3 regions of the Tardiphaga sp. 172_B4_N1_3 genome follow, and region 3 is predicted to be linked to each of the others. Evidence: predicted binding sites of a transcription regulator. Region 3 holds the regulator's gene; each other region holds the start of a gene.
The links. Region 3 encodes PhoB, which activates phosphate uptake and scavenging genes when phosphate is short. Its sites were predicted from a motif close to TGTCATNNANCTGTCAT; they were not measured.
Positions count from the first base shown of each region.

Region 1: AB7783_RS12015 (STN domain-containing protein) is a predicted target of PhoB. The motif match lies at 1,284-1,300, and genes of this name have one in related genera.
Region 2: phnG (phosphonate C-P lyase system protein PhnG) is a predicted target of PhoB. The motif match lies at 1,700-1,716, and genes of this name have one in related genera.

Region 1 covers NZ_CP197238.1:2,557,083-2,560,354, reverse strand. Annotated here, with positions in the region: gene AB7783_RS12030 (c-type cytochrome) at 1-635, shown strand, start outside; gene AB7783_RS12025 (c-type cytochrome) at 708-1,097, shown strand; gene AB7783_RS12020 (hypothetical protein) at 1,112-1,279, opposite strand; gene AB7783_RS12015 (STN domain-containing protein) at 1,441-2,136, shown strand; gene AB7783_RS12010 (RNA polymerase sigma factor) at 2,129-2,689, shown strand; gene AB7783_RS12005 (FecR family protein) at 2,691-3,272, shown strand, end outside.
Region 2 covers NZ_CP197238.1:3,260,970-3,264,241, forward strand. Annotated here, with positions in the region: gene AB7783_RS15420 (carbon-phosphorus lyase complex subunit PhnI) at 1-568, opposite strand, end outside; gene phnH (phosphonate C-P lyase system protein PhnH) at 571-1,179, opposite strand; gene phnG (phosphonate C-P lyase system protein PhnG) at 1,182-1,643, opposite strand; gene phnF (phosphonate metabolism transcriptional regulator PhnF) at 1,769-2,503, shown strand; gene AB7783_RS15440 (nuclear transport factor 2 family protein) at 2,504-2,971, opposite strand; gene ybgC (tol-pal system-associated acyl-CoA thioesterase) at 3,054-3,272, opposite strand, start outside.
Region 3 covers NZ_CP197238.1:5,310,972-5,314,243, forward strand. Annotated here, with positions in the region: gene pstA (phosphate ABC transporter permease PstA) at 1-4, shown strand, start outside; gene pstB (phosphate ABC transporter ATP-binding protein PstB) at 1-828, shown strand; gene phoU (phosphate signaling complex protein PhoU) at 857-1,570, shown strand; gene phoB (phosphate regulon transcriptional regulator PhoB) at 1,663-2,367, shown strand; gene AB7783_RS25150 (GcrA family cell cycle regulator) at 2,470-2,979, opposite strand.

The DNA of each region.
Region 1 (3,272 bases), 2.8 Mb from region 3:
CCAGCTCGGCGCAGCAAATGGCAAGCCGTGACGCAGCAAAACCCGCCGCCAAGCTCGGGCTTGGCCGTGCGGCCACGCCTGAGGAAATCGCCGCGTGGGATACTGATGTGCGGCCGGACGGGCGAGGTCTTCCGGTCGGCAAGGGCACCGTGAAGCAGGGCGACGATCTGTTTCAGGAGAAGTGTGCGTCCTGTCACGGCGAATTCGGACAGGGCGTCGGTCGATGGCCGGTGCTTGCCGGCGGCGCCGGGACATTGAAGGCGGATCGGCCAGACAAGACCGTCGGTTCGTTCTGGCCCGATCTTTCCACCGTGTTCGACTATATCAAGCGCGCGATGCCTTACGGCAATGCGCAGTCGCTGACCAATGACGAGGTCTATGCGCTGACGGCTTACATCCTCAGCATGAACGATATCGTCAAGGACGAGACATTCGAACTCAATGAGAAGAATTTTACGTCGATCAAGATGCCGAATGCAGCGGCGTTCTTCGAGGATGATCGCGAGACGTCCGAGAAGCATTTCTGGAACAAGAACCCATGCATGAAGGATTGCCGGCCGGCACCGAAGGTGACCGGGCGGGCGATGGCCATCGACGTCACGCCCGATGGCAAGTCCGGCCCCAAGGTCGAATAGTGCGACGGCATTCTTGACTTGCCGCCCTCGCAGACACGCCACGACAATCACGATAATCGAGGTTTGATCAGGATGACGTTCCGCTTTTCGCTGCTCGCTCTGTCGCTCGCACTGATGACAACCGATGCCATGGCGCAGGATGTTGCAGCCGGGGAGAAGTCCTTCCACAAGTGCCGCTCCTGTCATCAGGTCGGCGAGACCGCGAAGAACACCGTGGGGCCGATCCTGAACGGTCTGTTCGGGCGCAAATCCGGCACTGTCGCGGGCTATAATTATTCCGACGCCAACAAGAATTCCGGCCTGACCTGGGATGATCAGGTGTTCACCGACTATATCAAGGACCCGAAGGGCAAGATCCCCGGCACCAAGATGAGCTTTGCCGGCATCAAGAACGAGCAGGAGATCAAGGATCTCACCGCGTTCCTGAAGCAGTTCGCGGCGGACGGGAAAAAGGGCGGCTAAAGCGCTGCCGCTTCTTAAGCGGCTCTGATGCTCGCCAGGAAGCGGTCGACTTCGTTGCGCAGCACTTCCGATTGCGACGCGAGTTTTGTCGCCGAGCCCAGCACCTCCTGCGTAGCAGAGCCGGTCGTGGAAATGCCCGACGTCACGCTTCGTCGTGCCAGATCCGAAATGATGCCTTGCATCTGGCGTCACCAATCCATCACAAAAACAATAGTAAGGTGCTGGATAATCGGGGCGCCAATCGTGGGGTTGAACGAAGTTGCGCGTTTTGGGGTGTTGCGAGGTGTGTTCGCGCAAGGCGACAACGCGAAATGTCTGCCCGAAACCCTTACGGCAGTTCCGGATGCTCGCTCTCTGGTTCAATATCCTGGCTGCGATCATTCTCCCCAGTACGGCGTTGTCGGATACGCCTGCGCGGGACACCGAATTATGGTTCGATATTCCGTCACAGCCGCTCGTGTCTGCGCTGGAAAAATACAGCGCGGCGACAGGTATCGTTGGTCTTTACCGCGGAAATCTTGCTATAGGGCGCATGTCGAAGACGGTCGCAGGCCAGTTTACACCTGCCGCCGCTCTCTTGTTAATGTTGCAAGACAGCAATCTCATTGTTGAGTATGCAGCGCCCAATGCCTTTGTGATTGTTCCAGCGCGAGATGAAGCTCCGGTGACTAAAGCAGCGTCATCCATCGCCTATGCTGCGCTATCACAGCAGGACTCCCTGCAGCAGCGCTATTCCGGGCTATTGCAGGCAAAGGTCAATGATTCATTGTGCGCACAAACGGAAACCCGGCCCGGTGACTATCGCATTGCGTTCAGCTTCCGGATCGGCACGGAAGGAAATATCCAGCAGTTGAGGCTGCTTGGATCTTCCGGTACCGACCGGCGCGACCGTGCCATCGTGGGCGCCTTGCAAGGAATGGTTGTCGGCGAAGCGCCGCCAGCGCCGATGGCGCAGCCGTTCACGATGATCATTCTGCCACGGTCGGCAGGAGGAACGGTGGAATGTCGTTCGGTCGAAGCCGGTCAACGCCATGGGTGAGAGGCCGGATCCGCTTGGTGATGACGAGCTTCCCTCCAGGCAGAACGTGTCTGCGTTGGCGGGGTTGCAGACGCTTCTGATCGACCGTTATGGCGATCTGAAAATGCGCCTCGCGCGTCGTCTCGGCTCGCAAGAGTGGGCGGAGGAGGCGCTGCAGGACACTTATCTGCGGCTCGGCGCCGCCGAGATTGTCGGCACGATCCGCAATCCGACGGCCTATCTGTTTCGCACGGCATTCAATATTGCCGTCAATCGCTTGCGCGCTGAAAATCGCCGCCTTTCGGCATCTGACGTCGAGGATCTGCTTCACATCGCAGACGATGCGCCGAACGCTTTGCAGATATTCGAGGGCAGGGCCGACATGCTGCGGCTCAAGGGTGTCATCGCGACACTACCGCCGCGCCAGCGCGCCATCCTCCTGGCGGTGCGCCTGGAAGGTTTGTCCCGACAGCAAATCGCGGAGCGTTTTGGAATTTCGACCAGCATGGTCGAGAAGGAATTGAGACAGGCACAGGAATATTGCGCGACGCGCTTTGGCCGGAAGAAGGCTTGAGATGATGGTCGAGACCGAACAGGACGCGGGCGAACTGTCGCCGCTGGATCGTGAGGCTCACGCCTGGGTCAGGCGACTGACGTCGGGGGAGGCCACAGCGACGGATGCAACGGCGCTTCGGCAGTGGTGCGGCCGAAGCCCCGCACATGCGGCAGCGTTTTCAGCGGCGAGCCAGTTCTGGCAAGCCTTGGGTCCTGTCGGTGAGAGTCTGGTTGCGGATGAACGGGCCGCACTCGCGCGGCCAAGGTTCGGGCGCCCCGGGCTTGTGGGACGCCGCGCATTCATTGGTGGCGCGCTGGCTGCCTCTGCAGCCGGGGTGCTGATCGCCCGTCCTCCGCTGGGGCTATGGCCGTCTTATTCCGAACTGCAGGCCGATTTTCGGACCGGTGCCGGCGAACGGCGCCAGATTTCCGTCACCGACGGATTGTCGATCGACATGAATGCCCGAACCAGCATTTCCATCGCCGCCGATGCGATCGAATTGATTGCCGGTGAAGCATCATTCGCCATGCCCGACGACAGCTCAAAGCGATTCAGCGTCGTGGCGGGGACAGGCAGAACCTCAGCGGTCAATGCTCATTTC
Region 2 (3,272 bases), 2.1 Mb from region 3:
CTGCCGGGAAGCTCAGCGCATCGCGAGTGAGATCGCCGACCGGCTTCTCGGGATCTTCCGCAGGCGACGTTTCGATCAGGCCATCGCGGCCGAGAATGTCCGTTACGCGCGGCATCACGCCCGGCTCTGCATCGGTCATGACGGGCTGCTCGGGCGAGGACTCGCCGGTCAATACCGGATCGAGCAGACGATGCGTATAGTCGAAGGTCGGGCCGAGCACCTGGCCGCCCGGCATGTCCTTGAAGGTCGAGGAGACGCGGCGGCGCACCTGCATCTGCGACGTATCGACGGGCTCACTCGAACCGAACCGCGGCAGCGTCGCGCGGAAGGCGCGCAGCAGGAAGATCGCCTCGATCATGTCGCCGCGTGCCTGCTTGATGGCCAGCGCCGCGAGCTCGCGATCATAGAGCGAGCCTTCGGTCATCACGCGATCGACGGCGAGGCCGAGCTGATTGGAGATCTGCGCCAGCGATATTTCCGGCACGTCGCGATCGCCGCGGCGTTCATGAGCCAGCAGACGATGTGCATTCTCGATGGCGCGTTCGCCACCCTTGACGGCGACATACATGCTCAGCCCTCCTTCGCGACAAGACGCGTGGTACGCGGCAGCGCGACGATGGATTCGCCGGAGACCAGCACGAGATCGATGCCGCGGGGAAACAGCGAGGCATTCAGCGCGAGACGATCCAGCAGATCCGGCACACCGATCGCAGCACGCAGGATGGTGGCACCATCGATACCCGGACCGCGCAATTCATAGGTCGGGCCTTCAGTCAGGCTCGCCACCTGCAGAACGATCGTGGTGGAGCGATCCGGATATTCGCCGGTGCCGAAGGCGAAGTGCTCGAAGGACGGCAGCGCGGCAGCATCAGCCACCACGGCGAAGGCACACACGGCGGGATCGGCGATGACCGGCGCGCTGGTGTGAAACTTGATCCACTTGGCAACATCCATCGTCGCCGCCAACTTGGCATCGAGCCACACCGGCGTATCCTGATCGAACAGCGTCAGCGCGATGGCCGCCGCGCCGCGCATCATCGGCGCAGGCACGCCCGAAACAGCCTGAATGCGCTGCACGGTACCCGGACGCGCCATCGCATCCATCACCGAACGGAAGGTCGATTGCGCTGCAAGCACCTTATCCGCGAAGCCGGCCGGCATTTCCGCAACTGTCGTCATGATCAGCCCTCCCCGCGCACAAGCGTGTAGAAATCGACTTTGGTCGCCGCGGTCTCCGCAGCCTTGCGCTTGCTATCGGCGACGACGCGCGCGCGCAGCGGCGTGAGCACCTTGGTCTCGACAGCATCTGAAAATTCACTGGTCTGGATGAGTGCATCGCAGAGTGCGATCAGGTGCGCCTTCGCGCCGTCACGACCCAGTGTGTAGCCGAAGCCGACCTCACCGCTGGCAAGCCGTACAGCGGCACGCGACACGGTCGCTTCGCCGAGATTGAATGGCGCGCCATCGCCGCCGATCCGGCCGCGCAGCATCACCAGGCCGTTCTCCGGCTGACGCAGATGTTCATGGGCGGGAACAGCCACTGCATCGAGATAACCGGCGATATCCGCCGTGGCGCAGTGCCCAAGCACCCCCATCGCCTCACGGCGCCGGGCCTGCTGGTGGTTCAGGGAGGATGAAGTCATGTCACCGTCGCTCGACAAGTTGTATGATTTACTAGACAACTTTATAGGCGGAGGCAATGACCGTTTCGTGACAGCGGCACGATTTTTCGCTAATGCGTGGTCGACATCATTCCGGGACCGATTTTGTGACCATTCAGGACAAGCCAACAGGCGTGGCACTTTGGCGGCATGTGGCCGACGGCATCGAGCGCGGCATTGCAGATGGCCGCTATGGTGCTGGCGAAAAGCTGCCCGGCGAGACTGAACTGGCTGACATCTACCGCGTCAATCGCCACACCGTGCGCCGCGCCCTCGCGACCCTGGCCGAACGCGGCCTGGTGCGCGCCGAGCGCGGCAGCGGCACCTATGTGGAATCGCCAAAGCTTGCATATCCCCTGCGATCACGCACGCGCTTCTCGGAAATTGCCGGTGCCGGCGGGCGCGAGCCGCAAGCGCAATTGATCGGAGCCTGGGACGATGTGGCAACACGCGATCTCGCAAGGCAGCTTGGCCTCAAAGCCGGCGCTCCGCTGATCCGCATTGAAGCCTTGCGGTTGGCGGACAAGACGCCGATCTGCGTCGGCACCAACTGGCTGTCGGCCGAACGCTTTCCCAATTTCGGCAAGGTCTATGAGCGCGTGCGCTCGATGACCAAGGCCCTGGCGCATTACGGCATCAAGGACTATCGCCGCGCCTCGACGAAGGTCACCGCGGGGATCATCGACGCGACCGATGCGACACGGCTTGGTGTCGCCCTCGGGCGTCCGATCTTGATTGTCGATTCCATCGATGTGGATGCCGACGGCACGCCGCTCAGCGCTACGCATTCGCGCTTCGTCGCCGAGCGCGTCGAATTCGTGGTCGATAGCGGTTCGCTTTAGTTAGAACGGGTCGGTGCCGAGACCCGGCACATCGGCCGGACGCGGCCCCGGCGCCGGCCACAGGAAACGGCGATCCTTCTCAGCAATGGCCACATCGTTGATGCTCGCCTCGCGGCGGCGCATCAGGCCGGCCTCGTCAAACTCCCATTGCTCATTGCCATAGGAGCGATGCCAGTTGCCGGCGTCATCGTGCCATTCATATTGAAAGCGCACGGCAATGTGATTGCCGTCGAACGCCCACAAATCCTTGATCAGCCGATATTCGTGCTCCTTCGCCCATTTACGGGTGAGGAATTCGACGATCGCCGGGCGCCCCTGAAAGAACTCGCCGCGATTGCGCCAGGTCGAGTCCTCGGTATAGGCGAGCGACACTTTCACCGGATCGCGTGAATTCCAGGCGTCCTCGGCCATGCGGGCCTTCTGGGCGGCGGTCTCTCGGGTGAAGGGCGGAAACGGTGGACGCGACATGGGACCCTCGGCTTTGCGATGTTGCAGGGATTGTAGCCCTGCCGCATGCGGAGTCGATGCCGTTTCACCTATGGGGCGATTGCTAAATCTGATCGGCCTTCATGGCAATCCGCAGCGCTTTCGGGATCGGCTTGGCGCGGCCGCCGGAGACAAAGGCCACCTTGACCTTGGCCTCAAGCAGCAACTCATCGCCGCGGCGCACTTCCTGACCCAGCATGATCGAGGCGCCCCTCACCTCTTGTGGAACCGTGACGACGTCAAGCAGATCGTCCAGGACTGCCGGTTTTAGAAAATCAATTTT
Region 3 (3,272 bases):
ATGAGTGAGCTTTCTGTGTCGTCTGGCGTTCCTTCCGTCTCGATGCCGCCGCCGTCGGCCCTGCAGGGCGAGACCCGTCCCAAGGTCACCGTGCGCGACCTGAACTTCTACTATGGCGAACACCACGCCCTGAAGAAGATCAACCTGACGCTGATGGCGAACCGCGTGACTGCGTTCATCGGCCCGTCGGGCTGCGGCAAGTCCACGCTGCTGCGCATCTTCAACCGCATGTATGATCTGTATCCCGGCCAGCGCGCCGAAGGTCAGCTCATGCTCGACAACCAGAACATTCTGGATCCGAAGCTGGACCTCAACCTGCTGCGCGCCCGCGTCGGCATGGTGTTCCAGAAGCCGACTCCGTTCCCGATGACGATTTACGAAAACATCGCCTTCGGTATCCGCCTCTACGAAAAGATCTCCAAGTCGGAGATGGACATCCGCGTCGAGAGGGCGCTGCGCGGCGGTGCACTCTGGAACGAAGTCAAGGACAAGCTCAACGCGTCGGGTCTCAGCCTGTCGGGCGGTCAGCAGCAGCGCCTGTGCATCGCGCGCACCATCGCGGTGCGGCCGGAAGTGATCCTGTTCGACGAGCCGTGCTCGGCGCTGGATCCGATCTCGACCGCGAAGATCGAGGAGCTGATCGACGAGTTGAAGGATCAGTACACGATCGCGATCGTGACCCATAACATGCAGCAGGCTGCCCGCGTCTCCGACAGCACGGCCTTCATGTATCTCGGCGAGTTGATCGAGTTCGATCAGACCAACAAGATCTTCACGTCGCCGACCGATCGCCGCACCCAGGATTACATCACCGGCCGCTTCGGCTGACGCGACATATTCGCGGGAGGAATTTGAGATGGCTTTTGAACACACCACCAAGGCTTTCGATGACGATCTGCAGGAGCTGACCCGTCTCGTCGCCGAGATGGGTGGCCTCGCGGAACGGCAGATCGTCGAATCCGTCGACGCGCTGATCCGCCGGGATGTCGCACTTGGCGCCCGCGTCGTCGCCACCGACTCCGAGATCGACCAGTTGCAGCGCACGATCGAAGAGCGCGCCGTGCTGACCATCGCCAAGCGCCAGCCGATGGCTGTCGATTTGCGCGAGATCGTCGGCGCGCTGCGCGTCGCCACCGATCTGGAACGCATCGGCGATCTCTCCAAGAATATCGGCAAGCGCGTCAATGCACTCGACAGCGACTTCCATCCGCTGAAGCTGATCCGCGGCCTCGAGCACATGACCGACCTCGTGACCACCCAGGTCAAGGCCGTGCTCGACGCCTATGCCGCACATGATCTGCCCGCCGCGATGACGGTGTGGAAGGGCGATGAGGAAATCGACGCGATCTGCACCTCGCTGTTCCGCGAACTCCTGACCTATATGATGGAAGACCCGCGTAACATTTCGTTCTGTATCCACCTGATGTTCTGCGCCAAGAATATCGAGCGGATCGGCGACCATGCCACCAATATTGCGGAAACCGTGTTCTACATGATCGAGGGCCAGCAGATCCTCGACAAGCGCCCGAAGGGCGACATGACCACATTCGCGAATACGCCGACGGTCTGAAGCATGATCCGGAAAAGTGGAAGCCAGTCTTCCGCAAGGATCATGATTTAAAGACTTGTCGGACGTCACTGAGGGTATTGATCAAGATGGCTGTGAATGCACGCATTCTGGTTGTGGAAGATGAAGAGGCACTAACGACGCTGCTTCGCTACAACCTCGACGCCGAAGGCTATGATGTTGAAACCGTCGCTCGCGGCGACGATGCCGACACCCGCTTGAAGGAGCGGGTGCCGGATCTCGTGGTGCTCGACTGGATGCTGCCGGGCCTGTCCGGCATCGAACTGTGCCGCCGCTTGCGCGCACGGCCCGAAACCAAGGCATTGCCGATCATCATGCTGACGGCGCGCGGCGAAGAGAGCGAGCGCGTTCGCGGTCTCGCCACCGGCGCCGACGACTACATCGTCAAGCCGTTCTCCGTGCCGGAGCTCCTGGCCCGCGTGAAGGGCCTGCTCCGTCGTGCAGCTCCCGAGCGTCTCGCTACTGTCCTGGCGTTTGGCGACATCGAACTCGACCGTGACAAGCGCCGCGTGGTGCGGTCCAGCCGTCCGATCGATCTCGGTCCGACCGAATATCGCCTGCTGGAGTTCTTCCTGGAACATCCGGGCCGCGTGTTCAGCCGCGAACAGTTGCTCGACAGCGTCTGGGGCCGCGACATCTATATCGACGAGCGCACCGTCGACGTGCATATTGGCCGCCTGCGCAAGCTGCTCAACCCCGCCGGTGAGCCCGATCCGATCCGCACCGTGCGCGGCGCCGGCTACGCGCTGGATGACCGCTTCGACAAGGCGGCGGAGTAGGTATCTTCCTTCTCCCCGCAAGCGGGGCGAGGTTAGAAGCCCCAAACAAAAAATGCCCGGCTCATCACCGGGCATTTTCATTTGGTTTAGATGCTTTCCAGCTCAGCGCGTCGGCTTTGGCACTGCGCGGCGGCGGTCGCTTGCCGGCTGATAAGCGATGCGCGAGTGATGCGCGCAATAGGGGGCGCCGGCCAGGGCCTTGCCGCCGCAGAAATAGAAGTCCGCGCTCGACGGATCGCCGATCGGCCAATGGCAGGTGGCTTCGTTGAGTTCGACCAGCGACAGGCGCTGGCTGATCGGCACAATGTTGTCATAGGCGATCGGATCGGGCTCGGCCTCGATCTCGTAATTATGGGCCAGCGCGGTGTTGCCGCGCGCCATCGGGCGGGCGACGCGTACCATCTGCTGCACCGGGCGCGCCTTGCGCTGCCGCGGAGCTGCCGAGGAGGGGCTCTTGGCACGGCCGGACAGGCCAAGGCGGTGAACCTTGCCGATCACGGCGTTGCGGGTCACGTTACCGAGTTCCGCAGCGATCTGGCTGGCGGAAAGGCCGCCTTCCCAGAGTTTCTTCAACTGTTCGACGCGATCGTCGGTCCATGTCATTACCGTCATCGCCGTTTTCCCTTCGTGAGCGCCGGCCTGACCGGGCAGCGCTGCGAGTTGAGACTTCAAAAATCCCTGCGGTCAGAATCCTTTAGCGCTCACCGGGCGCGAATTTCGCGTCCGGCTGTTACGCCGCACTGGATGTGTCAAAAGGATCTACCGCCGCACGAGATGTCGTATCCGACGAGGCAAAAGCTACAATATGCCGTGACTCGCGCGCAAGAGTCGGGCATGCCGCGTCCACATGCTTCTGCAAGTAAAGCTGCAAAATCGGCTTTTTCTGCGACTCCGTGTGACTCGAA